Regions from separate parts of the Metabacillus sp. KH_069 genome, predicted to be linked through region 2. Evidence: predicted binding sites of a transcription regulator. Region 2 holds the regulator's gene; each other region holds the start of a gene.

Region 1 (10,282 bases), 1.2 Mb from region 2:
TCGGATGCGAACGGGAAAATTGATAGAGCGCACGGATCAGTGTCTGCAGGTCTGTATCACTTCTATCTGTTGTATAGCGGTCTACTAGATCAAAAAAAGCATCATTATCTGCCAGGCTGTATTGTTCTTCAAAGATATCATCGAGCACCTCATCGATCAGGAGCTGCCCCTCAGTTTCATCTGCAATCCGGAAACCCGGATCTAAATCGATTAAGTAATAATACTTCCTCATCACATTCAAGCAGAAGGAATGAAGCGTAGAAATGGCTGCCCGATTTAATAGGGACAGCTGTCTTCTCAAATGAAGGGAAGAGGGGTTTTCCTTCAATGCTTTTTCAAGCGCTTCGCCGATCCGGTTTCTCATTTCTGCTGCTGATGCATTGGTGAATGTTGCGACTAATAACCGGTCCACATCGACCGGATTTTCTTTTGAAATGATTTTGCGGATAATTCTCTCAACGAGCACCGCTGTTTTTCCTGATCCAGCGGCGGCTGCCACAAGAATATCCTGTCCGCCTGAGACGATCGCTTTCCATTGATCATCCGTCCACTGGCTGTCACTCGGTTTCTGTATCATTCTCTTCCCTCCCTGCTTCGTTCCGCAATCTTGAGAGAATGACATCATTTTTGTCATCCTTCAGCATGCGGTATTGATTTTCTGCCAATGATTGATCAAATTGACAGACTGACTTAAAGGAGCAAAACGTGCATGGAACTTTTTCCTTCATTTTGTAAGGAGCGATATCGACAACTCCGTTTGTAATATCCGTGCCTATGCTTTGGAAAATCGAACGCACATGACCGCGGAGCAAATCAAACTCCCCTTCGCTTGCAATCGCAGAATCCGACCTGAAGCCGCCATCCTTTTTAAGGCCGGCAGATACAATTTTCGAAAGGCCGCTGTCTAAAGTCTGATCCATTAGACGCACAGCTTCCTCATCTCCAAGCAGTAACCCCTTCATTTTAAACTTCTTGAAAATTTCCTCTTCAATTTTATCCTGCGGAATCTGTGAGGCTGTCTGAATCATCGGATCGTGCACATGGAAATAAAGCACGCCTGCAGGAGTCGCCTCCACTCCAAGCCAGCTTTTTGAATGAGTGATAATCACATCTAAATAAGTCAGCATCTGCAGGGCGAGTCCGTAATACACCTCGGATAAATTAAGAGCTTTATCACTTGATTTAAAATCAACGATTCGGAGGAGAACTCCTTTAGAGCTTTCCGCCTTATCCACGCGGTCAATCCGTCCGATCAATTCCATCGTGCAGCCATTATCCAGCTGAAAACGGATAGGAGGCAGCGGACCGCCTTTGCCGAATCCAAGCTCAAGGCCGGCAGGAGCAAACCCGCTTGCCCTGGCATGCTCGCTTAAAATAGACGAAGCTCTCGTGATAATGCTGACAAGCTTTCTTTTTAAATAGTGATGACGGTTTGAGCTTAATAGAATTTCCCGCTGAAGTCTTGGAGCCAGCGTTTCAACTGCATCATTGGAAAGACGGGCGCATTGATCCTTCGATAAATCCTTCCAATCAAGCTTTAATTGCTGCATTCGATCTGCTATCAGCTTTAAAGCAGAGTGAAACATCTGGCCGATATCCGGTGCCTCCAAGCGGAAATATTGCCGTTCCTTAAGTTTTAATCCGTGTGTTGCATAATGGGAAAACGCACAGGCCTTAAACATTTCCATCCGCGAAACACTGCCTTGAATGTGCTCGCCGTAAAGTTCTCGGCTGATGTCTGACTGCAGTGTTTCTGCTTCGTTTCGATAAAAAAGGCTCCCGACAACTTTTGATAACGTCTCCTTTTGGTCCTGCTGGGTAAAGTACGTGTACGTATCCCACCAAATGGAACTGATTGGATAGCTCCGCTTCCAGGCCTGCAGCTGAGAAGTAAGATAGGAAATGGTAACATCTTCATTCACAATAAAGGACAGCTGTTCCTCTTCAGGCAGCTCCTCAGGCTCATTTATAAAAATTTCCGTTCGAATGGCTGGGAATAAGTCCTTCAGCCGCTTAATGATCATGGACGGAAGCAAAGCTTTCCCTTCCTCGTCTGCAAGCGGATAGGAGATATACAGCTCATGAGATGCGCCTGCAAGTGCTAAATAAATGATAAAACTTTCATCTAAAAGCTGCTCTCTCGCAGTTGGCGCAAGTTCAATCCCCTGATGGTGCAGAGACATCCGGTCTTCCTCTGTCAGCACCCCTTTTTCCATCGGCCTTGCAGGAAGAACACCATCATTGGCGCCAACCACAAATGAAATCTTGACGTTAAGCAGTCTTGATCGTTCCAGGCTTGCAATGACAACCTGATCAATTGCAGGCGGAACGAGCGCAAACTTCATCGCCTCAAGACCCGTTTCGATCATTTCGGAAAATAGCTTGCGGGAAATGGCATGCTCATTCATCATCTCAGCAAACTCATCAAGCATTCCTGTTACAGCACTCCATACTTGAGCATGTTCTCTAGCCTCGATCAGTCTTCCCGCTTCCTCGGCATTCACTCGCAGCTGCTCAAGCTTAAGCGGAATATCCAGCTCTTCAAGAAACAGGTACAGAGCCTCGGCCATGCCGATGCTGCTTTTAGCCCTTTTCATTCTCTCAGCAAGTCCGCTCAGCGGCCGGACAACGAGATCTCTGAGCTGATTGATCATTTCTTCCATTTCATTTTCTTCATCTGTTCTGACATACTCATCGTCCAATGAATAGTATCTGCGATAGACAAAGCGTTCTTCCTTTGTCCATTTGCTTCCCTGAATCCCATATGAAAGCACGTAGTTTTCAAACTGATCCATTTTTTCCCGCATTTCCTGCTTGTCGGCGTCAAGAGGCAGAAGAAGCTCTGTTTTGATGCAGCGGAACACCGCTTCATAGCGCCAGTTGCCGTTTAAGACTTCAAGGGCTGATCTGATCAGTTCAATCACAGGGTGATTCAGCATCGAACGCTTTTGATCGATGAAAAAAGGAATCTCATAATCTCTGAACACTTGTTCAATCAAATCCTGATAATCTCCAATATTCCGAATTAAAACGGCAAGATCCTTGTAGCGGTAATCTTCATCCATGACAAAGCCGCGGATTTTTCTGGCAATCCCTTCTATTTCTGAGCGGCGGGACGAGGCCTGGGCAATCACCGCGTTTGTTTCTCCTTGGTACGGCTTTACAGGCCTTGATTCAAGATATCTCTCTAAATGGGCAAGTGACGGACGTTCTATGAATCTCGGCATTTCATTTAATACGAGGACCTCATCCACTTCCATCCTTGATTCTTCTGCAATCATTGAGAGCTTATGATAAGTCATTCCAGTCATTCTGAATAAATGCAGTTCATGCGGCAGATGCTCATGAAACGGCTTGTCCGCTGTAAGCGCAATGGTTACGCTTTTTGCATAATTCATGAATGCTGCGATGACTTCATACTCCTGGGGCGTAAAGCTGTGAAATCCATCTATATAAATATCCGCATTTTGAATATATGATGATTCTGCAATTTTCTCTGCCAAGAGCTTAAGATAATCCTCTGAATCAACGTACGTTCCGCTAAGTTCAATCTCGAGCTGTTTATAGAGCAGGACAACATCATGAAGCTTATCAGCCAGCGCCTTTTCCTGACGGGTAGCATTTACTGACATCTTCTCGAGCTTTTCTTCCATATCCTGGGGCGTGAGACAATATCGCTTCAGCTCTGTAATCATCGTTTCTATATGTTCGATAAATCCGCTTTTGCTGCTTGCTTTTGCAAAGATTTTAAACTCCTGCTTATGCTGTTCAACAAGCTTCCGAAGCATCATTTGAATCCCTGTTCCGGATATATGATAGCGGCTGATTCCTCCTGTTTCCTGCAGGATCCTCCATGCCAGACGGCTGAAGCTGAATGTTTGCGCACGCATCATCCCGCCTAAATCAGGCGTTTTAATCAGCTCATATTCAATGCCAAACGTCATTTGATCAGGCACCAAATAAACGATTGGGTCTCCTTCCGGCTGTTCAAAAAGATCCATGCGGATTTCATTTAACAGCCGGTGTGTTTTCCCGCTTCCAGATCTCCCTAACACAAACTTTACTCCCACATTCAGGACCCCTTTCTAAAAAAAAGCGCAAGCACATTGATACGCACAGGCAGCTTACTGTCTATAAGATTCTAAATTAATTTCTTATCGTCAATGAATAAAAAGGCATACCAATATGCCTTTTTCATTCTTTAAGCTATCTATTCTTTCATTTGTAATCTCTACATCTATTTTACTTGAAAAAACAGGGGAATACCATTCCCGCACCCTTTCCAAGTTTTGCAGAATCATGGGAGAACGGCCTGATAAGATGATGCATAGGCTATAAGAAAAGTGAAAGCGGCAAGGTTTTGACAGAGCCATTCTGAGAGAGAATCCGGGTACTTGCGCTGGACATAGATGCTGGATGCTATCTGAATTTTGATATGAATGAAAAGGAGGCAGGAAAATGAATAAAATTAATCTGCTCTCATTCTTTTTTTTAATCACGGCAATCATGGTCGCAAGCAGCATCTATATTCTTATTCCGATTTATCATGAAGCAGCAGAAGGCATTGGAATTTCATTTGATGAAGCTGTACTCGGAAGCACTTTTTTCACCTTCTTCTATGCAGCCGGGCTACTTGTATTTGGGCCGCTTACAGAGATGGCCGGGAAGAAAAAAATTCTCATTGCCGGATTTGGCTGCTCCATCATTGCCACGGTTCTCTTAGCCTTTGCGGCACCTTCAACCTTTCTCCCGCTGCGCTCCTTACAAGGATTTTTTTTGGGCTGCTTCGCGCCTGTCGCTTATGCCTATTGCTTTGAAGCCTTTGATGAGAAAATAAGGACACGGCTGATTTCCCTCATCAATATGGGGTTTTTGATGTCGGGCATCATGGGTCAGCTGATCAGCTCAGCGATTGCAGCTGCATTCAATTGGGCTGCGGTGTTTTATTTTTTTGCATGTATGTATGCTTTTGTAATGGCTGGGATGGTCTTTTTAATTGAGGAAAAAAGGACGGGAACTGTACGGAAAAATTTCTTCTCTTCTTTAAGCTCTATTCTTAAAAACAAAAAATTGATGTTGTGTTATCTTCTTGCTTTTGCGATGCTAATGTCTTTTGTTGCTTACTATGAAGGTTTTCACAGAGAATACGGGGGAACGGTTTCGAATGAGGCTTTGTTCTGGGCCAAAGCTGCGGGATTAACGGGGGTATTTTTCTCACTGATGAGTGTGAAGTGGATTATAAGGTATGGTAAGCTGACTGCCGTCAGATATGCCCTGATTGGAATAATCCTTTCATTTCTTCTATCATTTTTAAGCACCAATCTTTACATGTCAGCAGGATTTTCTGTGTTATACACAGCATCGCTCTCCATTTGCATACCCGCGGTCATTTCGCTTATCGGCGAATACGGAGGACGTGACAGGGCAACTGCAGTGTCCCTATATTCATTCCTGCTTTTAGCCGGAGCAAGTATAGGCCCTTTAATAGCCGGCATCTTTTCCTTTCATGGAATTCTGTTTTTGTTCTCAGTGTTTTACAGCATAGCTGTTCTTTTTACAATCAGAAAATAGATTCATTCTTTCACTTTTCCGATCACTTCATCCTGACTGATCAAGCCAAATTGCCGGCTGTCACGGCTTACGAGACGATTATCCCCTAAAACAAATAGATATCCCTCTGGAATCGTATTTCTTCCGGTGATTTCTTTTAAGGTAAAGCTGCCTGTTACTCTTCCGAAAGGAGTCCCTTTTTTCAGCGTTTTCAAATAAGGTTCTTCCATTGCCTTGCCATTTACAAACAGTTTATCATTTTTATATTCGAGTTCATCCCCCGGCAAACCGATCACTCTTTTGATGTAAGCATCTTCTCCGCCCGGTGCTTTAAACACAACGATCTCAAAGCGTTTGAAATCAAACAGGCGGTGATTGACCTTATTTATGGACAGCAGATGTCCGGCTGTCAGAGTGGGCTGCATGGAAACACCCTCAACCTTGTAATCAACGAAAATGAGATTTTTTATGGTAATAATGAGCAAGAATGTGATGACAGTTGAAAAAAACCAGTATCTTTTTCTCATCTTAACTCCCCCGTAAATTTAATGATCTCTTTTCTTTTCAAGCATTTTGACATTGAGCCGCTTTTCGAGCTGCTTGCCGATGAACCACAATAAAAAAATAACAGCCACGGCAATGACCGTTCTTGAAGGCTGCGTAATCAAAGCACGCAAATCATATCCGATGAAACTGACTAAAAAGATCATCACAAACTTTCCGGACAGCACAGCCAAACTGAATTGCCAGATACTCACCTTGGACAGCCCCGCCACGATATTAACGGCTGCAGATGGCGTAAACGGAAAGCAAAGCAGCAAAAACAAAGGACCAAACCCGTGCCTCTCAAGCCACCCCATCATTCTCTGCACAGTCGCATTCCGGCTGAAAACCCTGAAGAACCTCTCCTGTCCGTACTTTCGAACGATCAGAAACAGAATTAGGGCACCAAGACAGCTTCCGATCCAGGAATAAATAAAACCGAACCACAGGCCAAACGAATTGGCATTCGCTACAAGAAAAACGACTAACGGCAAAAATGGCAGAAACGCTTCAAGCAAAGGAAGCCCTATGCCCAGCAGCGGACCAAACGAACGGTAATCTTTAAAAAATTCCATCATTCTTTCAATAGTAAAATAATCCAAAAACGCCTCGAGTTCCATGCGGTAAGCTCCTTACATCTTTATCTATGCTATTATTTTACACGTTTGTGTAAAGACTTTAAACATAGAGGGTAGTTTCCTGTGCGGAGCATGCATAAAACAGACTTGCATTTCATAAGCTGATAAAGTAAAATAAAATCGAACATACGTTCTTTTCATAATGTTGAAGCGAGGTTTTTTTGATGACGAGAATTCCCTCAGACCTTCGAGATGCAATTGAAATGTCCATATACCTTCCGATGACCATTTCCATATTCAACCGGGACTTATCCATCATTGAGCAAAGTCCATTCAAGCTTAAACAGCCCTACCTGAACATCATCGAAGAATCACTCAAACTTGCACAAAAGGATCTGACAGTCGTACGCCATGAACTGAAAAAAAACAGCATAAAGGTCAGCCAGGTGCAAAGAGATGAAGCATTTACGATGTATTCATTCATCTTTAAAGGCTACGAGGAGCAGCACAATTATTTTAATCCCCGAATACGCAATAAAGTATGCGAACTCATGGAAGAATATTTATTTAAAGTGATAAAAAAGTAATTAATGCTTGTTCAGCTCGCGAATGATTTGTTCGTAAATGAGATTTGTCTGCTTTTCCTTTGGAAACAGCACCAAGTTCATCTTGCGGTGCTCTTCTTCAATTCGTGCTGTTATGATCGTGCGCAGCTGAGCCGTCCGGAATAATTGGTTCTCAAAAGACGTTGAAGAGACTGAAATTGTTACACTGCCCCCATTTGTAAAGAAAATGTCTGTATTATCAAAATCAGCAGCTGCATATTGAAGAATGTGTGCATGCGAAATCCATGCGCATTGCCTTCTTGATGAAGAAGACGTTGGAAAGAAATACATATGATTTCCCGGATCAATGACAATCGGAGGTTTGTGTGTAATCCCCATTAAATCCCTTGTGGCGGCTTTGCGTCCTTCGTAGCTGGACCCGAAATAAGAACAGCTTCGGTTTATAATATCCTGAGGAGTGAGCTTCACAAAAACCTCTTGCTCTGCCTCAATGACTCTAGAAAACAGACTTCCTCTGTGCACCTCAGGCAAGATTGCCATCGTAAATCGATTTGCTACGTAATGATCTAAATACTCTGCTTGCTCGTTTTCCAAAATTTTCACCTCTAATTATATAGGAGTATAGAACTAGTTTTAATCTAGCATATCCATTTCTCTTTTTCTACAATTTTACAATATTTTAACATTGAGATGATAAGTTAGAGAAAGTGCTGCAGACAACTCTCTTATACAAAATTCAAGCCTCTAATACACGGCATCCGGCAGAATCCAATCAACTTTCATGTCCTGCTCTGCGTTCCATTTATCTTTGCACTTCCATGTTTTCCTGACTTTTAACCACATGCAGAAATTGGAGAAATAAGTTTTCTAAAAATTATAAATATTTAGTTGATTTCTGTGCCTATTATCCATATAATTAAAAAAAGGCATCAGGGGTGATCTTTCGTGAAAAACAGGAAAACGTATACCGAGATCATGAAGTCCCGTAACACATTCAAGATGGAAAAGAAACAGGAAACCGTACTTGATATTTACATTCAAATGGTGTTGGATGAAGCTGTGTTAACCCGGAAACTGTCCCTCCTTTCGGAAAAGATCGATGAGTCCTTGGACCTCAATGACAAACCGCTATTTTTAAAGTTAGCCAAAGAATATGCAGAGCTGCGATTAATCATTTAAAAGCAAGCCCCGAAGCGGGGCTTGCTTTTATGTTGTTGGTGGAGAATGTGCTGGGCGGCATACAGCTCCTATGGGTACCTTCGCAAAAAAACTTCTCGATTCAAAGGCATCATACAACATCTTAGATCTCAAAAAAGCAACAAAATTAAATCCAGTACACAAAAAGAAAAGCTGCCGCACCAAAATGATGCGGCAGCTTTTTCTGTCCTGCTTAAGATTGATTAGCTGTGAACTGCTCTGCTTCTGTTGAACCTTTTAACGCAGTTGTAGAAGAAGTTCCGCCTGTGATGGTTTGTGATACTTCATCAAAGTAGCCTGTTCCGACTTCGCGCTGATGTCTTGTTGCTGTATAGCCGTATTGCTCGCTTGCAAATTCAGCCTGCTGAAGCTCAGAGTAAGCAGCCATGCCGTGATCACGGTATTTTCTTGCAAGTTCAAACATGCCGTAATTTAGAGCATGGAAACCGGCAAGCGTAACAAATTGGAATTTGTAGCCCATTTTAGCAATTTCTTTTTGGAACTTGGCAATTGTCTCTTCGTCTAATTTTTTCTTCCAGTTGAAAGATGGCGAACAGTTGTAGGCAAGCAGCTTGCCTGGGAATTTTGCATGAATGGCGTCAGCGAACTTCTGCGCCTGCTCTAAGTTCGGCTCAGACGTTTCGCACCAGACTAAGTCAGCATACGGAGCATAAGCAAGTCCGCGTGCGATTGCCTGATCAATGCCTGCAGCTGTGCGGAAGAAGCCTTCCGGTGTGCGCTCACCTGTAATAAACGCCTGATCTTCAGGATCTACATCACTTGTGATTAAGTCAGCTGCATCTGCATCTGTTCTTGCAATAATTAATGTCGGAACGCCCATAACGTCAGCTGCAAGACGAGCTGAAATTAAATTCTTTACAGCTGTTTGTGTCGGCAGCAATACTTTTCCGCCAAGGTGACCGCATTTTTTCTCAGATGATAATTGATCTTCGAAATGAACCGCAGCAGCTCCAGCTTCAATCATTCCTTTCATTAATTCAAATACATTCAGCTGTCCGCCGAAACCGGCTTCTGCATCTGCAATAATCGGAGCGAACCAGTCGATGTTTCCTTCTCCCTCAAGATGCTGAATTTGATCGGCACGCTGAAGGGCCTGATTGATGCGTTTTACAACAGACGGCACACTGTTTGCCGGATATAAACTTTGATCCGGATACATGTGTCCTGAAAGATTTGCATCAGCCGCTACCTGCCAGCCGCTTAAATAAATCGCTTTCAATCCTGCTTTTACTTGCTGAACTGCCTGATTTCCTGTTAGTGCGCCCAGTGCATGTACATAATCTTCCGTCTGCAGCAGGTTCCAGAACTTTTCAGCTCCCCTGCGTGCAAGTGTATGTTCAATATCAATCGATCCGCGAAGGCGAATAACCTCTTCAGCTGTATATGGTCGTTCTACCCCATTCCATCTTGCATCCATTGCCCAGTTTTCCTGTAATTTCTGTGCTCTTTCGTTTGTCATTTCCTGATCCCTCCAATAGGTTGTTTGTATTGTTATAATACAGTTATTATTTTATAGTATTAATATATAACAGATTAATTGGAAATGGAATCTTTTTCTTTAAAATTTTTTGAATTTTTTATTTTCTGAGATTGAATGCTTGATAGGATGGGGTTTTCAAGGGGTAAAAGACAATGATTTCAGGTAAAAAATAAAAACAGAGGCTGGGACAAAAGGTTTTCAGCCAAAGAAAAATCCGAACTATTATGCGAAATTCCAACTTGAATTTCGTTTTAGTTCGGATTTTTTTCTTATTGTTGCCGCAGACTAAATGATAGAAACCTTAAGTGGATTGCAGCGGAAGGAACTTGACTCCTGCGGGAAATAGA
Region 2 (10,282 bases):
TATCGGTTTTAGCCAGCCGTATCGTTTTGCTTCGAAATCCATAGCCAAAAAACAGGAGTCAATTTTCCTGAGTATTTCAAAAAAGATGGCTTCCATATCAAAGCTTCCAATAGAAGTGACTTCTATATATTGATCCCTTACTTGAAGCAAGGCATTCCCCTGCTTGGATTCACTGTCGATGCGGTGATGCCCTTCAATATGAGCATAATTGTATCTGTTCGTTAAACTTGATTCAATCATGTGATCTATAGATTCAGCCGAAATGGACTTCGTTACGTATCTGATTTGCTTATATAGGTGATTAAATTCCAGCTGCTCAGGGCTTGTCCGGAGATATTCCTGAAAAAGATGGAACAGTTTCGCTTCTCGGCCAAAAAAGTGGTTCGCAAATTCCTCTTCTATTAAATAGACATAATAGTGCCTCATTCTTCCACCCCTCCGAAATGACTGTTATCGTCAATTATAAGGGAATGAAGTATTAGAAATTTGTCTAAATAACAGAGGGATGCATCACTTTTTTTGTCGAAAAAGAGAGAACGATCAAAATCGTTCTCTCTCAGAGGTGATTATTGTTCAAGCAGTGCTTTTACTCTTGCCATTACGTTATCAACAGTAAAGCCGTATTCTTTCATAATTTTATCTCCAGGTGCAGATGCACCGAACTGGTTGATGGCAAGAACATCGCCTTCATCGCCTGTATAGCGTTCCCAGCCAAGCGGAGCTGCCATTTCAATCGCAAGACGTTTTTTAACCGTCTTAGGAAGAACGGAATCACGGTACTCTTTTGATTGACTTTCAAATCGGTTCCATGATGGCATGCTGACAACAGCAACATCAATACCTTCTTTAAGAAGCGCATCCTGTGCTTCAACAGCAAGGCCTACTTCAGATCCTGTAGCTAATAACAGGGCATCCGCTGTTTCCTTTTTACTTGGTGAGATTGTATATGCTCCTTTAGAAACACCATCATAGGCAGTTTCAGAGGTGCCTTTAATTGTTTTTAAGTTTTGTCTAGTAAGAACAAGTGCAGTTGGAGACATTTCTGACTCCATTGCAATACGCCATGCTGCAGCAGTTTCATTACCATCTGCAGGACGAATAACGGATAAGTTAGGCATTGCACGTAGAGAAGGAAGCTGTTCAATCGGCTCATGAGTTGGTCCATCTTCCCCAACGGCAATACTGTCATGTGTGAATACATACGTAACAGGAAGTCCCATAAGAGCTGCTAATCTGATTGCCGGACGGAGGTAATCAGAGAATACGAAGAATGTACCTCCATATACTCGCAGGCCGCCATGCAAAGCCATGCCATTTAACGCAGCACCCATTGCAAATTCACGTACACCAAACCAGATATTTCGTCCGCTGTAATCCTCAGCTGTGAAATCTGCCGCACCTTTTATCGATGTGTTGTTAGAACCCGCTAAATCAGCTGATCCTCCAAAGATATAAGGAATGTTTTTAGCAAGACCATTTAATACCTCACCTGAAGATGCACGTGATGCAAGTGCTTTTCCTTCTTCATATACAGGCACCGCTGCATCCCAGTTTTCAAGCAATTCGCCTTTAATGCCGGCGTTCAGCTGTTTAGCAAGCTCTGGATATTCTTTTTGGTAGCTATCGAATAGAGAATTCCATTCCTGCTCTTTTTTAGATCCGAATTGTTCGGCAGATTCCTTGAAATGAGCATAAACTTCATCTGGAACGTAGAAGTCTTCTTCAAATGTCCAAGCGTAAGCTTCTTTTGTCAATTTAATTTCGTCAATTCCAAGCGGCTTGCCATGTACGTCAGACTTACCTGACATATTTGGAGATCCGTACCCGATTGTTGTTTTCACTTCAATTAATGTTGGACGTGTTTCATCTTGTTTAGCGGCTTCAATAGCTTTAGAAATCTCTTCTAAATTATTGCCGTCTTCAACACGGATAACCTGCCATCCAATTGACTTAAAACGATCTTCAACATTTTCAGAGAATGAGCGGTCTAAGTCGCCATCAAGCGAAATATCATTTGAATCGTATAAAACGACTAATTTGCCAAGCTTCAGGTGTCCTGCAAGAGATGCTGCTTCGGAAGAAATACCCTCCATCAAGTCTCCATCTCCGCAAATAGCGTATGTGTAGTGATCTACTACAGGATAAGATTCTTTATTGTATGTATGTGCCAGATGACGTTCTGCCATGGCCATTCCTACGGCCATGCCGATACCTTGTCCTAATGGCCCCGTAGTTGCATCTACACCTGCAGTGTGATGGAATTCAGGGTGGCCTGGAGTTTTACTTCCCCATTGTCTGAAAGATTTAATATCTTCCATTGAAAGATCATAGCCTGATAAATGAAGCAGACTATATAAAAGCATTGAGCCATGACCTGCTGATAAGACAAAACGGTCACGGTTAAACCACTCCGGGTTTTTAGGATTATGATTCATATATTGTGTCCAAAGTGCGTAAGCCATTGGAGCTGCCCCCATAGGCATTCCAGGATGTCCTGAATTTGCTTTCTCGATTGCATCGATCGATAATGTTCGGATCGTAGCAATAGATAAGTCTTGAATTGAATGTGACATAATTTGATCATCCTTTCAGAAATAACATTCTACTTTCTTATCATAGCTGTACACTCTTTATCATACAACCATTATGCATGAAATGTAATAGTGCATTAAGATGTGTAAGAAACTATTCTAATGTATTATGTGCAAATTGAAAAGGAATACATCATAAATTGACGTATTCCTTTTGTTAATGAAGGTTTCGCTTCTTCTCATCTTTTAATTTTTGAGGTGTGACATCCGTTCCGTTTGGATCGAGGATTGTAACGCCTTTTAATGTATTTTTCATAGAACCGCGAAACACCTGCAGGTATTCCTGTCTAAGGCTTTGCTGTTCTTTTAGTTCTTCAGCTGATAATGCGGCTGATTTAGCCTTTTTGGAAAGTTCATTAATTCTGGCCATTTTTTCTTTTGAAAGCATGTTGGTAACTCCTTTTTGTAGATTCACTATGCTATCGTACTAAAAATGACCTTAAAAGACAACTTATTGGTCTCCTGACTGTTTCATATATTCCTGATATCTTCTATGTACCGTGGCCTTTGAAACATCGTGGCCGAAGCCTCTTAACGTTGCGGCGATTTCGGCAAAGGTCAGTTTGTTTTGCTTTAATCGGACAATCTCTGAAATAGGAAGCTCTTTTTTGTCTTTGCCGGGGCTTTGTTGGATATTAGAAAGGTTGTTTTGAGGCTTAAAGCCATTTTTGACTGCCCGCTGCATGCCTCTTTTGATTTTCAGATTGTGAATCTTCCTTTGGTATTCTTCTACAATGCTCACAATTTCAAGCACCATGGAATCAGCCTCTGATAGCAGAAGTCTGCCGTTATGAGTAACTGAATAAAGGGTTATCCCCTCTTTAAGCAGAAAATGAATGAGTGCAATTCTGGCATTCCCTCTTCCAAGCCTTGTTTCATCCTGGATCAGGACTGCATCCACCTGCTGATTTTTGATGCAGTCGAACAGTTCAAATATCCCGTCTCTTTCTATATCATAGCCGCTGGCCTGTTCTTCAATCACTTTTAGTATATTCATGCTGTTCTGCTCAGAAAGCTTGATTAATTCTTCCTTCTGCCTTAAAAGTGATGTTTCCTGTTCTTCTTTCACTGTGCTGACTCTGCAATAGATGATGGCGTTCAGTGTTCTCACTTCCCTATTTCTTGCTTGCTATTTGATTTACCTCATAATAAGCTGTTTTTTCAATTGGTATAAAGACTTGTTCTCCAGGTTTAATGACTGCTGTTTCCATGCCGTTTTTTTCCTGAACCCACTCGACAAAATCTGTTTTAGAGAGATTATGATGTTCTTGAAATTTGTCTGCAATGCTCCAGATGCTGTCCCCTTCAGTAACTTCTATATTTACGTAGTGATCCATGCTGTCTTTTTCACCAGTATAAGATAAAGCAAAGACAGCGACAATAACGACGATAAAAAATGAGAGTAAATAAGAAAATGATTCTTTCAACATAATCCCCACCTCGAAATAGAATGTTTGTTCGTACTTTTGATATTTTTAGTATAATGCGAACAAACGTTTCTGTCAACGGATTTTTTCGAACTTATGTTTGTATGCGCAGGAAAAACATGCTATAATCAACATAAATTACAGGACGCGAGGTGCAAAAGATGACAAAATTATCAAAAAGACAGCAGGATATCTTAAACTTCATCAAATTAGAAGTTCAAAAAAAAGGTTATCCGCCTTCTGTACGCGAAATTGGCGAAGCTGTCGGCCTTGCTTCTAGTTCAACTGTACACGGTCACCTGGCAAGGCTTGAGAGCAAGGGCCTTATCAGACGCGATCCAACTAAGCCGAGAGCTATTGAAATCCTTGAAGAAGAGACTTCACATATTCCGAGAGCAAGCGTCATTAATGTTCCGATTATCGGTAAAGTTACAGCAGGTTCACCTATCACAGCCATTGAAAACGTCGAGGAATATTTTCCGCTACCAGATACATTTGCAGCGTCAGATGATCAAGTATTCATGCTTGAAATTATGGGAGACAGTATGATAGAAGCTGGAATTCTGGACGGGGATATGGTTATTGTCAAGCAGCAGAAGACCGCAAATAACGGTGATATCGTAGTTGCCATGACAGAAGATGATGAAGCAACTGTTAAACGCTTCTTTAAAGAAAAAGACTTCATTCGCCTTCAGCCTGAAAATTCAACAATGGAACCTATTATTCTGCGAAATGTAACGATTCTCGGAAAAGTCATCGGGGTGTACCGTAATATCCATTAAAAAATCTTTGCTGCTCAGCAAAGATTTTTTATTTTGGGTTTTATGCGGTTCCACAAGGGGAAGATAATAGTTGATAAAATTTAGAAGAGGTAGCCTATGATATCTGAACTTAAACATAATGAAATGATCGTTCAGCGAACGAATTCCCAATTTGTTTTTCCTTTTTCGTGGGCTAAGGACTCCATAAAGCCTTTGACTAATGAGCTGGAAACAAACGGCTTCGAATTTTTTTCAATTGAAGATAGCAGCCAGCAGACTAAATATTACGGCGGGAGTATTGATATCCCGCATAAACGCTTAAATCATTATTTTATGCCCTACATCGAACAAATATTATTTCCGGATAAATATAAAGAGAAAGCCATAAACCGCTATTCCAAACAGTTAAATTTGGATTGCAGTCTTGAGACGGCCCGAAATTTAATTTCCATGAAGGTCCTTTCGATTGATATTTATCTTTGTCCATTCTCCATCGGCATGGTTACGATTCGAACAGAACCATATAGCAGCGGTACTGAAATTACATTAAGCGATGCACTTGATTTTATGGATCATTTCAGAGTTCTCGAACCTGCAATAACGGAGGAAAAAGGGACTGTTCTTTATTCAGGTGAAAAGCGGTTTGATAGAATTCAGGATTTTATTTTCCAGGAACTTTGCCCTTATATTGTACCCTTCATTGAAAAAAACGAAAATGATCAATCGGCCTATTTGGGCAGCCTTCCCTATTTTATTGATGAAAGAATGTTTGTATCCAGTTTTTTAATGACTGCTCCTGATGTAGAAATAACAAACAACGATTTATTTCGAATCGGCCATATGAATGGATATAATCACAATAATCAACCATATATTTCAGCAAGTAATCAAAAGTATATTGATAAATACGTGAGTGACCATGTTTATGACAGATGGTCCCCCGACAGTTTTCATATAATCAGCGACCATACCTTTACTTGTATTAGCAGAGACAGCGAAAATGAAAAACTGATAGCTGAAGAAATGTACGGCCAGCTTTATTACAATATGATTCTGCATTTATTTTATAAAATTGTCCTTTTAAAGCTTTCATACAGCTATTCACAGCTGTATATTGACCAAAAACAAGATAAAATGGACAAATTGATCAGATCGATTACGAATTTCACCGCGAAATATATTTTTTCTGAAATCAGCAGCCGTTCTGAAGGTCAAGAGCTTTCTGTCATGATGAAAGATCGCTTCAAAATTAAAACCCTTTACAAAGAAGTAAAAAACACGATGGACAGTCTCTATCAAAATCAGGAAAAGCTTGCAAGCAAGCGTCATAATGCATTATTGTTGATCTTAACGACCTATACCGTTATTTCAGGGATTTACGGAATGAATCTGGTGATTGAAGACTGGCGTGGAAAAATTGAGTGGAGTAAGCTTGCTGGATATTCTATCTTTGAATATATTTCCCTCGTTGTAGCTTTATCTGGTATTGCGGTAGGAAGTGTGCTTGCGGGACTTGCAATCATGAGACTGCTTAAAGACTATCTTGATAAGCGAAAATCGGAAAACCTCGACTGATTTATTCCGAATTTTCAACTGAATGAATGAATAAAACCCCTCAGCATCTGCTGAGGGGTTTTAGCGGTATTAATATTGAGACATATACTGTTCTCTTTCCCAAGGGTGAACTTGAGTTCTGAACATATCCCATTCAATTTCTTTTGCTTCCATGAAGTGTTCGAACAAATGCTCTCCAAGTGCATTGATGATGACTTCATCTGTTTTTAATAGGTCAAGAGCTTGAGCAAGTGTAGCAGGAAGATCAACGATTCCGTTTTCTACGCGCTCTTCTTTTGTCATTACATAGATGTTGCGGTCGATCGGTTTTGGAGCGGCAAGCTTGTTTTTGATTCCGTCAAGACCTGCTGCAAGCAATACAGACATTGCTAAGTATGGGTTTGCAGAAGGGTCAACGCTTCGTACTTCTACACGAGTGCTTAGACCGCGTGAAGCTGGAATACGAATTAACGGACTTCTGTTTTGTGCTGACCATGCAACGTAGCAAGGTGCCTCGTAGCCTGGAACTAAACGCTTGTAAGAGTTAACTGTCGGGTTAGTAACAGCCGTAAAGTTCGGTGCATGCTTAATGATGCCGGCGATGAAGTGTTTAGCTGTATCGCTTAATTCAAGGTCGCTGTTTTTGTCATAAAACGCATTTACGCCGTCAGTGAACAATGATAAGTTCATGTGCATTCCGGATCCGTTTACACCAAACAATGGTTTTGGCATGAATGTAGCATGCAGACCGTGTTTGCGGGCAATTGTTTTAACAACAAGTTTAAACGTTTGGATGTCATCACATGCTCTTACTGCACCGGCATATTTGAAATCAATTTCATGCTGTCCAGGAGCTACCTCATGGTGAGATGCTTCGATTTCAAAGCCCATCTCTTCAAGTTCAAGCACGATGTCGCGTCGGCAATTTTCCCCAAGGTCAGTAGGAGCTAAGTCAAAGTAGCCGCCATGATCATTTAATTCAAGAGTAGGTTCGCCTTTTTCATCAAGTTTGAATAAGAAGAATTCAGGCTCTGGTCCAAGATTGAAATCCGTGAATCCAAGGTCTTCCATTTCTTTCAGCATACGTCTTAAATTGTTACGAGGGTCTCCGTCAAATGGAGTTCCATCCGGGCTGTAAATATCACAGATAAAACGAGCTACTTTTCCTTTTTCAGAAGTCCATGGGAAGATAACGAATGTATCGATATCAGGGAAAAGATACATATCAGACTCCTCAATGCGGACGAAGCCTTCGATTGAAGATCCATCAAACATACATTTGTTGTCTAAAGCTTTTTCAAGCTGACTTACCGGGATCTCAACATTTTTAATTGTTCCCAGAATGTCCGTAAACTGCAAACGGATATATTTTACGTTTTCTTCTTGTACTAATCGTACAATATCTTCTCTCGTATACTTTGCCATTTTGAAAAATCCTCTCCTAACAATACCAAGATATATTTATTTTAATTTAAGTGAAGCTTACGTTCATCAGTGAAAAAATCTCGACATATCACCCTGTCTGAGAGATGATCTTTGAAAACGCCCTGCCTGCATAAGCTCAGCTTTCAGCAATTTTCGCAGTTCAGCATCAGAAAGATCCGGTTTTTCCACTTTCTTAGGTTGTTCATCATTCGGCAATTCAAATCGTTCATCTTTTTTAGAAAAGATTTGCTTTATGCCTGCCATATTGACGCCTTGTTCAATAAGACTTCTGATTTCAAGTAGTGTGTCTACATCATTAAATGAAAATAATCGTCTGTTTCCTTCTGTTCTTGCAGGAAAAATCAGGCCATTTTCTTCATAATATCGGATTTGTCTGGCAGAGAGATCTGTCAGCTGCATGACAATTCCGATCGGGAATAAGGGCATCGTGCGTCGAATTGTATCACCCATTGTATTCCCTCCTTTTCTTAACTTATTCTTATTATATTCCATGTCATATAATGTGTCAACAACATGTTAGGAAAAATGACATTGAATTTAAATATGGATTAGTTCTTTTTGCAGTAGATGGTCTATAGCTGAACATATGGCAATTTTCACATGGGAATAAGTTAATCCTCCCTGCACATAGGCTGTAAAGGGCGCCCGCAGCGGTCCGTCTGCTGATAGTTCAATGCTTGCACCCTGAATAAATGTACCTGCAGCCATTATGACGTCATTCTCATAGCCCGGCATATAACTTGGGTATGGCGTGACATGTGAGTTAATTGGGGATGCGTACTGAATGGCCTGACAAAAAGCAACCATTAAATCCGCCTGATTAAATTGAACCGATTGAATTAAATCAGTCCTGACAGCATCCCAGGAAGGATTAGTATTGAGCCCAGCCATTTCAAGGATTGCCGCGGTAAATACTGCCCCTTTAAGAGCTTGTGCGACTACATGAGGCGCAAGGAAGAAGCCCTGATACATTTCCTGAAGACTGTATAATGAAGCACCCGCTTCTGCTCCGATGCCCGGTGATGTCATTCTGTATGAGCATGCCTCAATTAAATCCGTTCTTCCTACTAAATAACCTCCTGTCTTAGCGAGTCCGCCGCCGGGATTTTTAATTAAAGAACCCGCCATTAAGTCCGCACCTGCATGACACGGTTCAAGCTCCTCCACAAATTCCCCGTAGCAATTATCAACGAAAACAACAATATCTTTCTTAATTGATTTGACAAAATCAATCATTTCTTTAATTTCAGCAATTGTGTATGACGGCCTAGTTGCATAACCTTTTGAACGCTGAATGCCGATCATTTTTGTTTTGTCTGTTATTGATGCTCTGACTGCTTCGAAATCAACGCTTCCGTCGCCTTTTAGATCCACTGCCTTATAGCCAATTTTAAATTCACTGAGCGAACCGACTCCGCTCCCGCGAATTCCAACAATCTCTTCAAGGGTATCATATGGTTTTCCAGTTATGTAAAGGAGCTCATCAAATGGACGAAGAACTCCAAACAAGGCGATTGAGATTGCATGTGTGCCAGAAATAATTTGAGGACGCACAAGCCCCGCTTCTCCCCCAAAAACATCAGCGTATATTTTTTCAAGAGTGTCCCGCCCGTGATCATCATACCCGTAGCCTGTTGAGGGAATAAAGTGCGAATCACTGACTCTGTGATCTCTGTAGCTTTTTAGAACACGATATTGATTGATCTCCATTTTTTCGTCGATTTCTTTATGAACCTGAGCGATTTTTTCTTCTGCCTGTTTAGATAGCTGTGATATTTTCTCACCAAATTTTAGTTGTTTAAACATTGCTGCTGCCCTTTCTATTGTACATCTGAATATGCCCGGCAACTGAGTGTGCGGTCAAATAATGTCCTTGTATTTCGTAGTGATTTGTTTCTTCATTAAATATGAAATGCCCGACCATCGTTTCAGTCTTTATAAGCGACAGCAGTCTGCCTTCACTTGCAGGAACTTCAATGCTGAATGGCTCCATTTGTTCGACTGAAACAGATTGTATCTTCTTTTTAAGAAGACTTATGTCACTCTCACTGAAAGCACTGATTTGAACATGTTCAGCTTTTGGCGATGGAACGAACTCAACTGACTGCTTATCTTTTTTATTGTATACAGTCAGAACCGGTATGGCTGAAACCTTCAATTCATCAAGCAGCTTGTATACCGTTTTTTCATGATTTTGATAGTCATCGTTTGAACTGTCAACGATATGCAGAATCAGATCTGCTTCCTTCACTTCTTCTAAAGTAGAACGGAATGCTGCAACTAACGTAGTCGGCAAATCCTGAATAAACCCAACGGTATCTGTAAGCAAGGCTTGATACCCCGAAGGCAGCGTCATTTTTCTTGTCATTGGATCTAATGTAGCAAACAGTAAATCCTCTTCAAATGTGCCTGCGTCTGTAATTCTGTTAAAAAGAGTGGATTTGCCTGCATTGGTATAGCCTACGAGAGCAATTTGGAATGCCTGATTCTTTTTTCGTCTTTC
Region 3 (10,282 bases), on a different replicon from region 2:
GGGGTTCTGTGGGAGAGAAAATAACGAAAGAGCAGCGTAAAAGGAATATGCAGGCTATTCGTTCTCAGTCAAAGCTTGAGAATCACGTTTCGAGAGAGCTTTGGAGAAGAGGTCTGAGGTTTAGAAAAAACGATAAATCCTTGCTTGGCAAGCCAGATATATCAATAAAAAAATATAAGACAGTTATTTTTATAGATTCTTGTTTCTGGCATGCCTGCAATATTCATGGAAACAGGCCAAAAAGCAATCAGGATTACTGGGACCAAAAGCTGGCGAGAAATAAAAGCCGGGATCAAGAGGTTAATGAGTATTACATAAGAGCGAATTGGCATATCAAAAGAGTTTGGGAACATGAAATAAAAGAGGATTTTAACGAGGTTATCCATGAACTGATTAATTTTATTGATGCTGCTAAAAAAGGAGACAGCTGATGCAGATGTCTCCTTGGAATTCCGATTAGAATCCAGAATAAGAATGATTATTGAACCATTTCGGATACGTTGCTGTAGCCTTTGTTCGTAAAACAGGAGATAAATGCCTGTTTTCTCTGATCCAGTGTTAACTCGTTATCCAAACAATAATCGAGAAATCCTAATAAGGCGTTAGCTGAAATAATGGCTCCCTTTGGGTTTAATCCAGAAATTATGGAATTGGCTTTTGTGTTAATCTTGTCTAAATTTCGTTCACCGCCCCAGTCGCTTGCTGTAACGTATCCATAGTAGCCAACGGATTTCCCACTATATCCATTGTAGTTTGGAATGTACTCCGATCCCATATGAGAGGCGAGATTCGCAGATAATGCGAACTTTTTTCTATAGTTTTTAGCATCTATAATACAGATTGTTTCATCATCGACATGCAACAAAATCTCAATCTCCGTGCGAACATCTTTTATTAAAGGTTTTGGTCTCAAGTCGACTTCAAATCCAATGGCCTCTAAAATTTTTGCGGTTTTTTCTTCAAATATTAAATCATTCTCTTCAAACAAGTAAGATTCAACAAAATCTTCATTTAGTGAGGTGTAGCGATATTCTTTAAGTGCTGATGCAAACTTTTCAGCGTCACTTTGTGAAAGTTCTTGTTGCAATATTCCTATTATCTGTTCTGTAGAGAGTTCTTGAAGTGATGGATAGGAAGCTAAGAGGCCGTGGACCTTCTTTATGACTTTCTTCTGATTGGATGCGGGACCTATTGCTCCAAAGGCACTTGCTTTGTAGCTGTCCACATCAAGCCCTGCATTTTCTGAAAAACGCTCAAGTGAAATCAAATAGCGTTTGTTAAAGGGATAGCGTGCTTCCAATTCAGATAATTCACTAGTTGTCGACTGGTGCTTTTCAGACGGTACTCTTAGAAAATGCCCTCTAACATATTCTGCAAGTCCTGTATAATCACAGAGCATCATGAAGGTATGGGCAACATCTCCGTGTGCAGATGAAAAATCTCGTGCCCCATTATCCGACCGTTCCCGATGATCGAAAAGCGTTGCAATATCCTTCTTCATTTCAGTTTTTTGATCGTCAGATGCATTCCTGTACGATACAATTCTTTCTGTGACTGCACTTAATTCAGTATCTCTTTGCGCTGTCAGGGCAAAAAAAGTGATTTCTTCCTTAGTTATAAAATAATTGAGCTCCTTCTGGTTGACGAGTTTTATTAGAAAGCGAGCAGGGCGTATTTGAAAGCCTTCTTCAAACTTTGGACGGAAACCACTTTCTAAGAAGTACGCATTTGGGATCTGAAGCGTAAGGATTTGTTTTGATGTATTTTCACGGATTTTTTTCCCTGCCAATAAGGAAGAGCCAACTTTTGTAAGAGATAGCTTACCGGAAGATGTCGTATATACATATCCAAACGTCCGAAGCATCGCTGCCCAGGTTCTTCCACCTGAACCGTCCGCACTGATACTGTCCCTTTTGAGTTCTTCAGCAGCCAAAACTTCTTCATAGCGCTTGTGCGCTATTCTGTTTCTTGACCAGGTTTCAGCAAAATTATTAGTTGATATTTGAAGAGCGCGAAGTGCATCAACATGAAATCTCGGGTCCCGTTCAGGACGTGTAATAAACCATACTTTTCTTTCAGGCATTTTTATAGTTCCCCCACATGGATTATTTGGAAAGCAAGGCTTGAAGCTCAATATATTGCAGTTTTTCTTCATCAGACAGCTTTTTTTTCTCATTCAGGGAACCCCAGTCTGCCATTAGGTCACTGAAAAGTTCTTTTTCTGATAAAACAAAGCAGGTAAGCGAAGCGTTTTCTTCATCTGCAAGACTATTTAAGATACGGGTAATTTTTATAACTTTTTCGTCAAAAAGATCAGTAAGTTGATATTGTGCAAGGCTAGCTTCTTTACTGATAACTGCAAGGACTTTTGACAATGAAGACAACTTTATATCTTCATTGTTGTTGTATGCGTCATTAAGCCAGTTTCCTGTCCTGCCTGTTTGAGAACTGATTTCTTGATGCGAAAGTCCCGTTGTGGAAATTATTTCATTAATATTAATCATGAGCTGGTAAAGAAGAGCTTTACGCAATAATCTTTGAAGTGAAGAAATTTCGATGGAGATCATCCTTTCTGGTAAATTTGACCTGTATTCAGTATAAAATAAAACACGAACCACCAAATCATCTTTAAAGGTGATTTGGTGGTTTTATAATATTTTTTAAAATATACTGACAGAAATAAGATTTTTAACAAAATCTAAAGTGAGAATATATCCAGTTGATCGGTTCAATTAAAATCAATTTATTATTAGCCAGCACAATGTTTAAAATGCTATTTGTGGCGCCGCAAGGGTCTGCTCATAGGGCCTAACCCAGCAAAAAACGCTGGCTAATGCTCTATGGCATCTCGCTTTCCTCTAAAATCCAAGCGAACAACACTATGTAAGCCCTCATCGCCAAAACCGTGCGACGAAGCCACATCCTGTTTGTTCCATTGGATGTCTTAACGAGTAAACGACTCTAAAATTATAAACCACTAGAGCTATAAGGTAGGCATCCTAGCGGTTGCCATTATGATAGTTTCCCTTTTGCCTTGCGAAGCGTACAATTAAACAATCCGACTAAACTTCCAGCCGGCAGGACACCCTACCCTTTCCGCCTGCAAGCAAAGTCGGATAGTCATCTGTTCAAGGGGCAAAAAAACTTTTTGGTGTAACGCTACGCACATCCAAAAACTTTTTTGTGCTAATCCCTTGACCACCTGCCTATGTTTATTGTCCGTTCTACTTGCAAAAAGGGAAAAATCATCCCCTTTAGGGGAAGTAATCGCTCGAAAGTCAAAAGGGAAAAAATCCATAAACCGTTTCAAATAAAATCATTAATAGAGGAGAGATTTCAATGATTATTAAAAAAATGTATTTAATCCACAATTGGTTCTATGAAAAGAAAGAACTTGTTCCCCCAGAACATTATGACGGAAAAGATGAGTTAACGGAACGATTTGTTCTGCTTCATGAGGATGTACAAGACATTAGTGCTTACGAAGTGCCATATGTAGCTAAAACACTAAAAGAAGCTAAAGAGGAACTTGAATATAGTGCAGACTGAAAAGCTAAGAAATGAAAAATGATTACTTCTCATCTTTGAAAAGCTGAACAGCTGGAAAAATAGCTGTTCAGTATACGAATGGTAAAAAAACTGAAGTTTTTTATTTATGAAAGCATGCATCGAGCCTGCTCTAAGTGCTTTAAACCCTTAAAATTCTAAGACAAGAACACCAAAGAAATTAATGGATCAAACGATTCTTGCAAATCATTTTTATTAAATAAAACTATTTCAATTTGACATCCACAATATCAAAGAAGTTCAGCCTTATCTCAGCATCTAACTCATCTTGAATCATCACTTTCTTTGCATACCGATCAATCTTTGTAACCGTTCCAATCCTCGAAGTGAAGTACCCTTTTTTCCATGTGATGATTTCTAGTAAAATCTTATTTTGTAAGCTATCCGATAGAAGTCGTTCTAAGTCTTCTATCTGTCCCTCGTCTAATTGTGGTCTAGCCGTTCGATGATAATCCTCATCCATATCCCAGAGCATCTTTACATGCTCCGTCATAAAGAAACCTTGCCACTTTTTGTTTTTACCTCGGTCTCTTAACATAGGATCATCTCCACCTTTCAATTTAACCATTATACAAACATACGTTCTGATAATCAAGGTGCTTTAAGGGAGCGCGCCTTATATATGTACAGCCTTTAGGCTGATTTTTCTTCTTCAAAATTTAAATAGTAGACAGGTGTAATCATTATGAATGGTCCCCCTCTTTGTTTCCTTAGTAATAAAAATCACAAAAAACCATTTAAAACGATAAAAAGGGCTTTTTCTGATCATTTTCATCTCGGAAAAGGGGCATATCTCTAGAGGATATCCTGGTTATTGATCGATAAATCTTCTGGAAAAACATATTTTGCTGATTTTCCCTTTCCTCACGATTAAGCTATCTTTTAAGTGAAAAGAAGAAAACGTTTGAGCTGTTCGAAGTAGAAATGGGTAATTCTTGTCTGAAGCCAAGAATCGGGTCGTTCGCTTCGCTTTCCTCCTAATTTATTAAAGGTTCGGATTGGTTAGGGCATCGAACCCCATCAATCCGGTGATATCTACGCGGAGCGTATGACATCACACGCTCTTATTGTCCTTTTCAATTCTTGACGAATCTAAAAGATCCAAGAGCTATTTTTTCTCTTACCGTTTGTGAGGTTAATCGCTACCGGTCATCGAGCCCTTCGCGATTAGGCGTTATCAGATCTTCGATCTGATGAAACGCCACGCACAGGCCATAGGGGGCCTTCTTTGTTCTCTCAATTGTAACGAGTGGGCTTATGACCGAGTGAAGGGCTGGCGCCAGGCAAACAAAATCGGCAAAGCCAAGTCGGCTAAGGAGCAGTAAGGAATCCTTCCTAACTGCCCCTAAGTCATTGGGCTTCACTCGATTTTGAACGACAACGGGCAAAAGCAGACCCGTTGCCTATGCCCGGCTGGCACGTTCGCGTCTAACGTACGCGAACCCTTCACACGGTTTGCGCCCCTCCTTGCTTCCTCCTCAAACAAAGAAAGGAAGTGTTAGACATGAAAACAGTTTACGAAATTCAACGCATTAAACAAGTCATTCAAGAGGTGGAAGGTGGAGAGACGTATATCGTACGTTCTCCTCAAGACGGGGCGAATATCGCATCAACATTTATTGGAGATGAAGATCGCGAGGTATTCTTCGTCATGTGCCTGAATACGAAAAACAGAGTTGTAGCGGTCCATCGCTGTCATGTCGGAGGGTTGAATGCCAGTCTTGTGATGCCGAGGGAAGTGTTCAAGTCAGCCATCCTGAACAATACCGCGTCCATCATTGTCAGTCACCAGCACCCCTCACAGGACATACACCCGTCAAGAGAAGATATGGATGTCACAAAACGGTTGGTGGAATGCGGGAAGATTCTCGGAATAGAGGTACTGGATCACATCATCGTCAATGCGAGTGCAGATTACTACAGCATGAAAGAAAAAGGATACGTCTAAGACTGGAAGAGGAGGTTACTCCTCTTCTTTCTTTTTTATTTTTGTATATGTCGACTTAAAGGGGCATCGAGCTCCCTTTAAGTCGAGCTGCATGCAACGCTTCACGTTGCTGCAGCATAAAAAAAAGAGGCTGATAACTGAAAGACTTAGTTTGTTGAATAAGTCAATGGCGAATCATATAATGGTGTTGACTAAGTCAACGGGAGGTAGTGGCATGAAACAATCAACTGGGCGTATTCTTGAGACGTTCCCTGTATTTAAAGGGAAAATGAATGCTTATAAGAACGTTTTATCAGCAGAAGAAGCAATGGAAGGGTTAAATCCTGTAGAAGGCACTTTTTTGAGATTAGCTTGGTTTTTTGAAGATCCTGAACACCAAGACTTTACCATTGGATCGTTGTATCACCATTTAGACGATGACTGGCTGGAACTGGCATTAGAATTAATGGCTCTCTTTTTCAGAGAAGATACCTTTTTGATTAAAAAGCCAGCTCTTTCATTTGTTCGGAAAGGCAGCAAGGGCTTTTTTTCACAAAAACAATTTGCCGATTATTTAAAAGAGAATGGATTGAATTATGATAAACGGAAATTGAATGTGTACTATCACCGGGGCAAGATACCAGAACCTGATTTGGAACTAGCTGGAACCGTCTATTGGAGAAGGGCCTCGGTTGAGAAATTTTGTGAACAAGAAAAAAGCCGTTTGAAAACGGATTGATTGTAAGGAAAAGGATTTTGAGGAAAGGGAAGTTAATTGACTACGATGGAACCGTGAGAAGATTCAGGAAGTGGGTTGAGTGTCTTGAAAAGGCACCTAAAAGGAATGCCTGTTTCTGAACCGTAGAAAGATCATGGCAAAAGGTAGTTATGCCGTGTTCTTATTGATGTGGCATATTAACCAGGACTCACGAGAAGCTGGCTTTTTTACTGCAGAAATAAAGAGGGTAAGGACTTAGACCAAGGAGATTACATCAATTACGATAAGGCCGTACAATTTGGGGAGCCCTAAAGGGTCTGCTCATAGAGGGTAAGGCTGCAAAAAACGCATCCTAACCCTCTATGGCATCTCGCTTCCCTCTAAAATCCAAGCGAACAACAGTCTGTAAGAATGATGGCCATCATTCAACAGGCTGTTTGTTCCATTGCCTTTCTTCACGAGTGAACGACTCTGAAGATCACAATCAGAAAAACAAAAGAATAAAGCCAAACATGAGAGCAGCCAATCGGCTGCTTTTTATTTTGTGTTTTTCCACCCTTTTGCGCTCTGAATCGTACAAGTACGAAATCCGAGCTAACCTTTCAGCAGCCTGTTGGAGCGATTTATCCTGCGGGTACATAACAGGGCTTTTTAATTTGATACTAAAATAGACAAAAATCAAGAGAAAAAAGACTTCTTCCTAGACTGCCCTAGTCGTATGAGACAGTAATAAAACACCTTCTTAGGCTGCCATGCCACCAAACTCTATTGGTGTGTGGTAGCCTAATTTTTCTTGTATACGCTCTTCATTATAATACTTCATGAATTGATCTACACGTTCCCTTACTTCTTCTTGGGATAGAGAATTGAATTTAACATACTGAAACTCCTCTGATTTCAGGTTAGAATGAAAAGATTCAATGACCGCGTTATCCCAACAATTACCCCTGCGTGACATACTACTGACTAGATTCTTTTCTTTTATCCGATTTTGATATGCATAAGAAGAATACACGCTGCCTTGATCCGAGTGGATGATCACTCCTTTAGGGTTTCCTCGTTTTTCGAGCCCTTCACTCAAGGTATCAATGACTAAAGGGACTTGTTGGTGAGTATAAAGCTTGTAAGCAACGATTTCATTATTAAATAAATCCATGATAGTTGATAAATATAAGGTGTCTGGACCATATTGGATGTAGGTAATATCCGTCACCCATTTTTGGTTAGGTTGGCTCGCAGTAAAATCCCTCATTAATAAGTTAGGAGCGACAATAACGGATTCCCCTTGAGACTTCCACTTTCTCTTTGCCTTTACTCTACATTGAAGATGATATTTCTGCATAATCCGTTGAACAGTATTACGGTTTAATTTGATATGATATTTACGCTTTAACAGCTCTTTGATTTTACGGTGGCCATATCGGTACTTTGTTTTTTTACAGAGGAGGATAATGGATTGTTCTTCCCTAGACAACTCTATTGGTTGTAAAGATGCCCAGCGATAATAAGTAGATCTGGGTACATTTAAAGCAGCTAAAATAGCTGATACTGTATATTTTTTTCGTAATGTCTGTACTAGTTGGAGGACGATTTCTTTTTCAGCTCCTTTTCGATCTCCAAATACTTTTTTAAGATTTCATTCTCCTGTCTTAAGTGATTCATTTGATGTTCTTTTTTCTCTTCTTCACTTGAACTATCAGGCCCATGTCCATACGAATATTGTTTTCCAATCGGTTGGTCAAATCGATGGACTTGATTTTCACGATACCATTTCATCCACGTTTTGATTTGAGAAACATTTTTAATCCCATACTTCTCCATGATTTCTTGGTTTGTCAACTGACCACTCATTTTATCTTTAACTACTGCCCATTTAACTTCTTTTGAATATACGTTTTTGCCCATGCAAAAACACCTCCGAATTAGTACTTTGTTTAAGTGTACCATTTCGAAGGTGTTTTATTGTGTCTCATTAATTTAGGTTAGTCTATCCAAGATGTCTTTTTTTTTCGGTTTTCAACTTGAAAGTAAGGAGAAAAGCTATGAATACCCCATATTGGTTAAGGTGAGAAGACCTACGTAGTAGTACAGCAAAGATTTTGTACTCTAAAGATGAAAATCACCTAAAACATAGGTTTTTTGTAAAGCAATTTCATCATACAGTTTTATCCGTTTGGAAAAGACGATTATTTAACCATTAAATCATTTTATCACTGCTTGTGCCTTTTGGAGATAATCCAAAAAGCATCTCCTACACTATTCGATGTCTTCTCATAGTCAAGACATCGCTACTTTGTATACGTTAAATACATTGTTTACCTAGTTAAGATATCAAATAGAATACTTTAAAATATTTCTGATTTTCATAGTTTAGATAAATGTCAAAATGACCATTACTTAAGAAATTTAATGTATAAATACAGTCAAAGAGTAAATTTGCTCTTGTCTTAATACTATCGAAACAATCTTAATATTATTGAGAAATAATGATACATACTGTTAATCAAATCTCCGTAGAAACTCCATAAGTAATCAGTAGTATTTGGTTGGAAAGACAAATTAGTAAAGGAGGGACGTGTTGTTTTATAAAAGATTAATTTCTAACTTTGGGATAGGAACGTGGCTGATTATATTTATTCAGTTTATTGCCTTCTTTACCTTTTTTATGTTTGTACCTTTCATCTCTACATATTTTGTAAATCAACTAGACTTTTCATTGGCTTTTGTAGGAACTGTGCTCTCACTTAGAATCCTTAGCCAACAGGGCTTAATGGTGTTTGGAGGCTTTTTAGCTGATCGATTTGGTTATAAGCAATTAGCGATAGCAGGATTAATTTGTCGTGGAGTAGGGTTTATAGGGTTAGGTTTAACAGACCAACCTCTCCTCATTATTATTGCGATTATCTTAAGTGGACTTGGGGGTGCCATGTTTATCCCAGCCCTAAAGGCTACATTGACTATGTTCACACCTCCAGAAAAAAGCAAAGAAGCCTTTTCTATGATGAATGTCGTTGAAAATGCAGGTACTGTTATGGGGCCTTTAGCAGGTTTATTCTTTAAAGTTGAAGATTTCTTCTTATTATGTCTTATTTCTGGTTCTCTATTTTTGGTTATTGGATTTATCGTTTTATTTCTTCCAAAACCACCTCTATTAAAACGGCATTCTTCTTGGATTGAGGAAAGCCTGAAAATTATTCGTCACAGGAACTTTATACTTTTGGTTTTCACCTTAATGCCATTTCACTTTGTTTATCAACAATTGTATCTAACGTTTCCTATTATTTCCGAAAAATTGACGGGGTCTTCAAGCTGGATTTTCTCATTTGTTACAGTCAACATCATTTTACTTCAATTGCCTGTTTTACAATGGTTTAGAGATCGCAGTATGAAAGCTATATTTGTTTTACCTTACATATTTATCGGGTTGTCTTTTATGATTTTAGGATATTCAGAACAAATATTGCCTCTAATAATAGTTCTCTTTAGTATTGCATTCGGTTCTATGGTGCTACTCCCTTTTTTTCAAGATTATGTGGCCAACATAGCTCCTAAGGAGTCCTTAGCTGCATATTTTGGTTTTTCTAATATGGCTATGGCTGTAGGGGGATCATTAGGTAACCTGTTAGGAGGTGTTTTATATGATTTATTTATAGAGATATCAAAGCCTCAATGGTTTTGGGTTCTCTTAAGCATAATTTGTATTCTACCTATAATAGGTATTAATAGACTAAAACATATAAGTTCCAAAAGTATATCCAAAAAGGAGCGTATTTCTTAAATATATGAAGATAGAGGAGTGTTTATATGAATAGTGTACTTACTAATTTAAAATTAATAAACATTGAATCTTTATATCTCCATGAGCCCACAGAACAAATACGCTTAAACAAAGTCGCTACACTTCTAGACAAAGAAGGCGTTATACGAAATCCATTGATGGGCACTCCAATGGAGGATAATAAATATTTAATTCTTGATGGAGCTCACAGGACATCAGCTTTAAAACAACTTGGCTGCAAACGAGTACCTGTTCAAATAGTAAAACCGAAGCAGTTTCAACTTTTTGCATG

What was found. Region 2 encodes LexA, which represses DNA repair genes until DNA is damaged. Its sites were predicted from a motif close to CGAACATATGTTCG; they were not measured.
Region 1: AC3ISE_RS04630 (YhjD family protein) is a predicted target of LexA. The motif match lies at 6,853-6,866, and genes of this name have one in related genera.
Region 3: AC3ISE_RS22815 (YolD-like family protein) is a predicted target of LexA. The motif match lies at 4,140-4,153, and genes of this name have one in related genera.

Annotation. Positions count from the first base shown of each region.
Region 1 is NZ_CM174460.1:902,575-912,856, reverse strand. Features, by position in the region: gene addA (helicase-exonuclease AddAB subunit AddA) at 1-577, opposite strand, end outside; gene addB (helicase-exonuclease AddAB subunit AddB) at 558-4,070, opposite strand; gene AC3ISE_RS04645 (MFS transporter) at 4,459-5,571, shown strand; gene lepB (signal peptidase I) at 5,574-6,077, opposite strand; gene AC3ISE_RS04635 (TVP38/TMEM64 family protein) at 6,096-6,713, opposite strand; gene AC3ISE_RS04630 (YhjD family protein) at 6,896-7,258, shown strand; gene AC3ISE_RS04625 (competence protein ComK) at 7,259-7,831, opposite strand; gene AC3ISE_RS04620 (IDEAL domain-containing protein) at 8,183-8,416, shown strand; gene aceA (isocitrate lyase) at 8,628-9,914, opposite strand.
Region 2 is NZ_CM174460.1:2,059,767-2,070,048, reverse strand. Features, by position in the region: gene sirA (sporulation inhibitor of replication protein SirA) at 1-426, opposite strand, end outside; gene tkt (transketolase) at 567-2,573, opposite strand; gene AC3ISE_RS10195 (DUF896 domain-containing protein) at 2,749-2,979, opposite strand; gene AC3ISE_RS10190 (YneB family resolvase-like protein) at 3,043-3,693, opposite strand; gene yneA (cell division suppressor protein YneA) at 3,707-4,021, opposite strand; gene lexA (transcriptional repressor LexA) at 4,180-4,800, shown strand; gene AC3ISE_RS10175 (hypothetical protein) at 4,897-6,354, shown strand; gene glnA (type I glutamate--ammonia ligase) at 6,424-7,758, opposite strand; gene AC3ISE_RS10165 (MerR family transcriptional regulator) at 7,825-8,229, opposite strand; gene AC3ISE_RS10160 (methionine gamma-lyase family protein) at 8,317-9,585, opposite strand; gene hflX (GTPase HflX) at 9,578-10,282, opposite strand, start outside.
Region 3 is NZ_JBYQOB010000002.1:124,458-134,739, reverse strand. Features, by position in the region: gene AC3ISE_RS22835 (very short patch repair endonuclease) at 9-431, shown strand; gene AC3ISE_RS22830 (AlwI family type II restriction endonuclease) at 479-2,083, opposite strand; gene AC3ISE_RS22825 (hypothetical protein) at 2,106-2,618, opposite strand; gene AC3ISE_RS22820 (hypothetical protein) at 3,340-3,549, shown strand; gene AC3ISE_RS22815 (YolD-like family protein) at 3,773-4,105, opposite strand; gene AC3ISE_RS22810 (JAB domain-containing protein) at 5,072-5,515, shown strand; gene AC3ISE_RS22805 (hypothetical protein) at 5,730-6,233, shown strand; one part of gene AC3ISE_RS22800 (IS3 family transposase) at 6,955-7,841, opposite strand; one part of gene AC3ISE_RS22800 (IS3 family transposase) at 7,841-8,117, opposite strand; gene AC3ISE_RS22795 (MFS transporter) at 8,791-9,990, shown strand; gene AC3ISE_RS22790 (ParB N-terminal domain-containing protein) at 10,017-10,282, shown strand, end outside.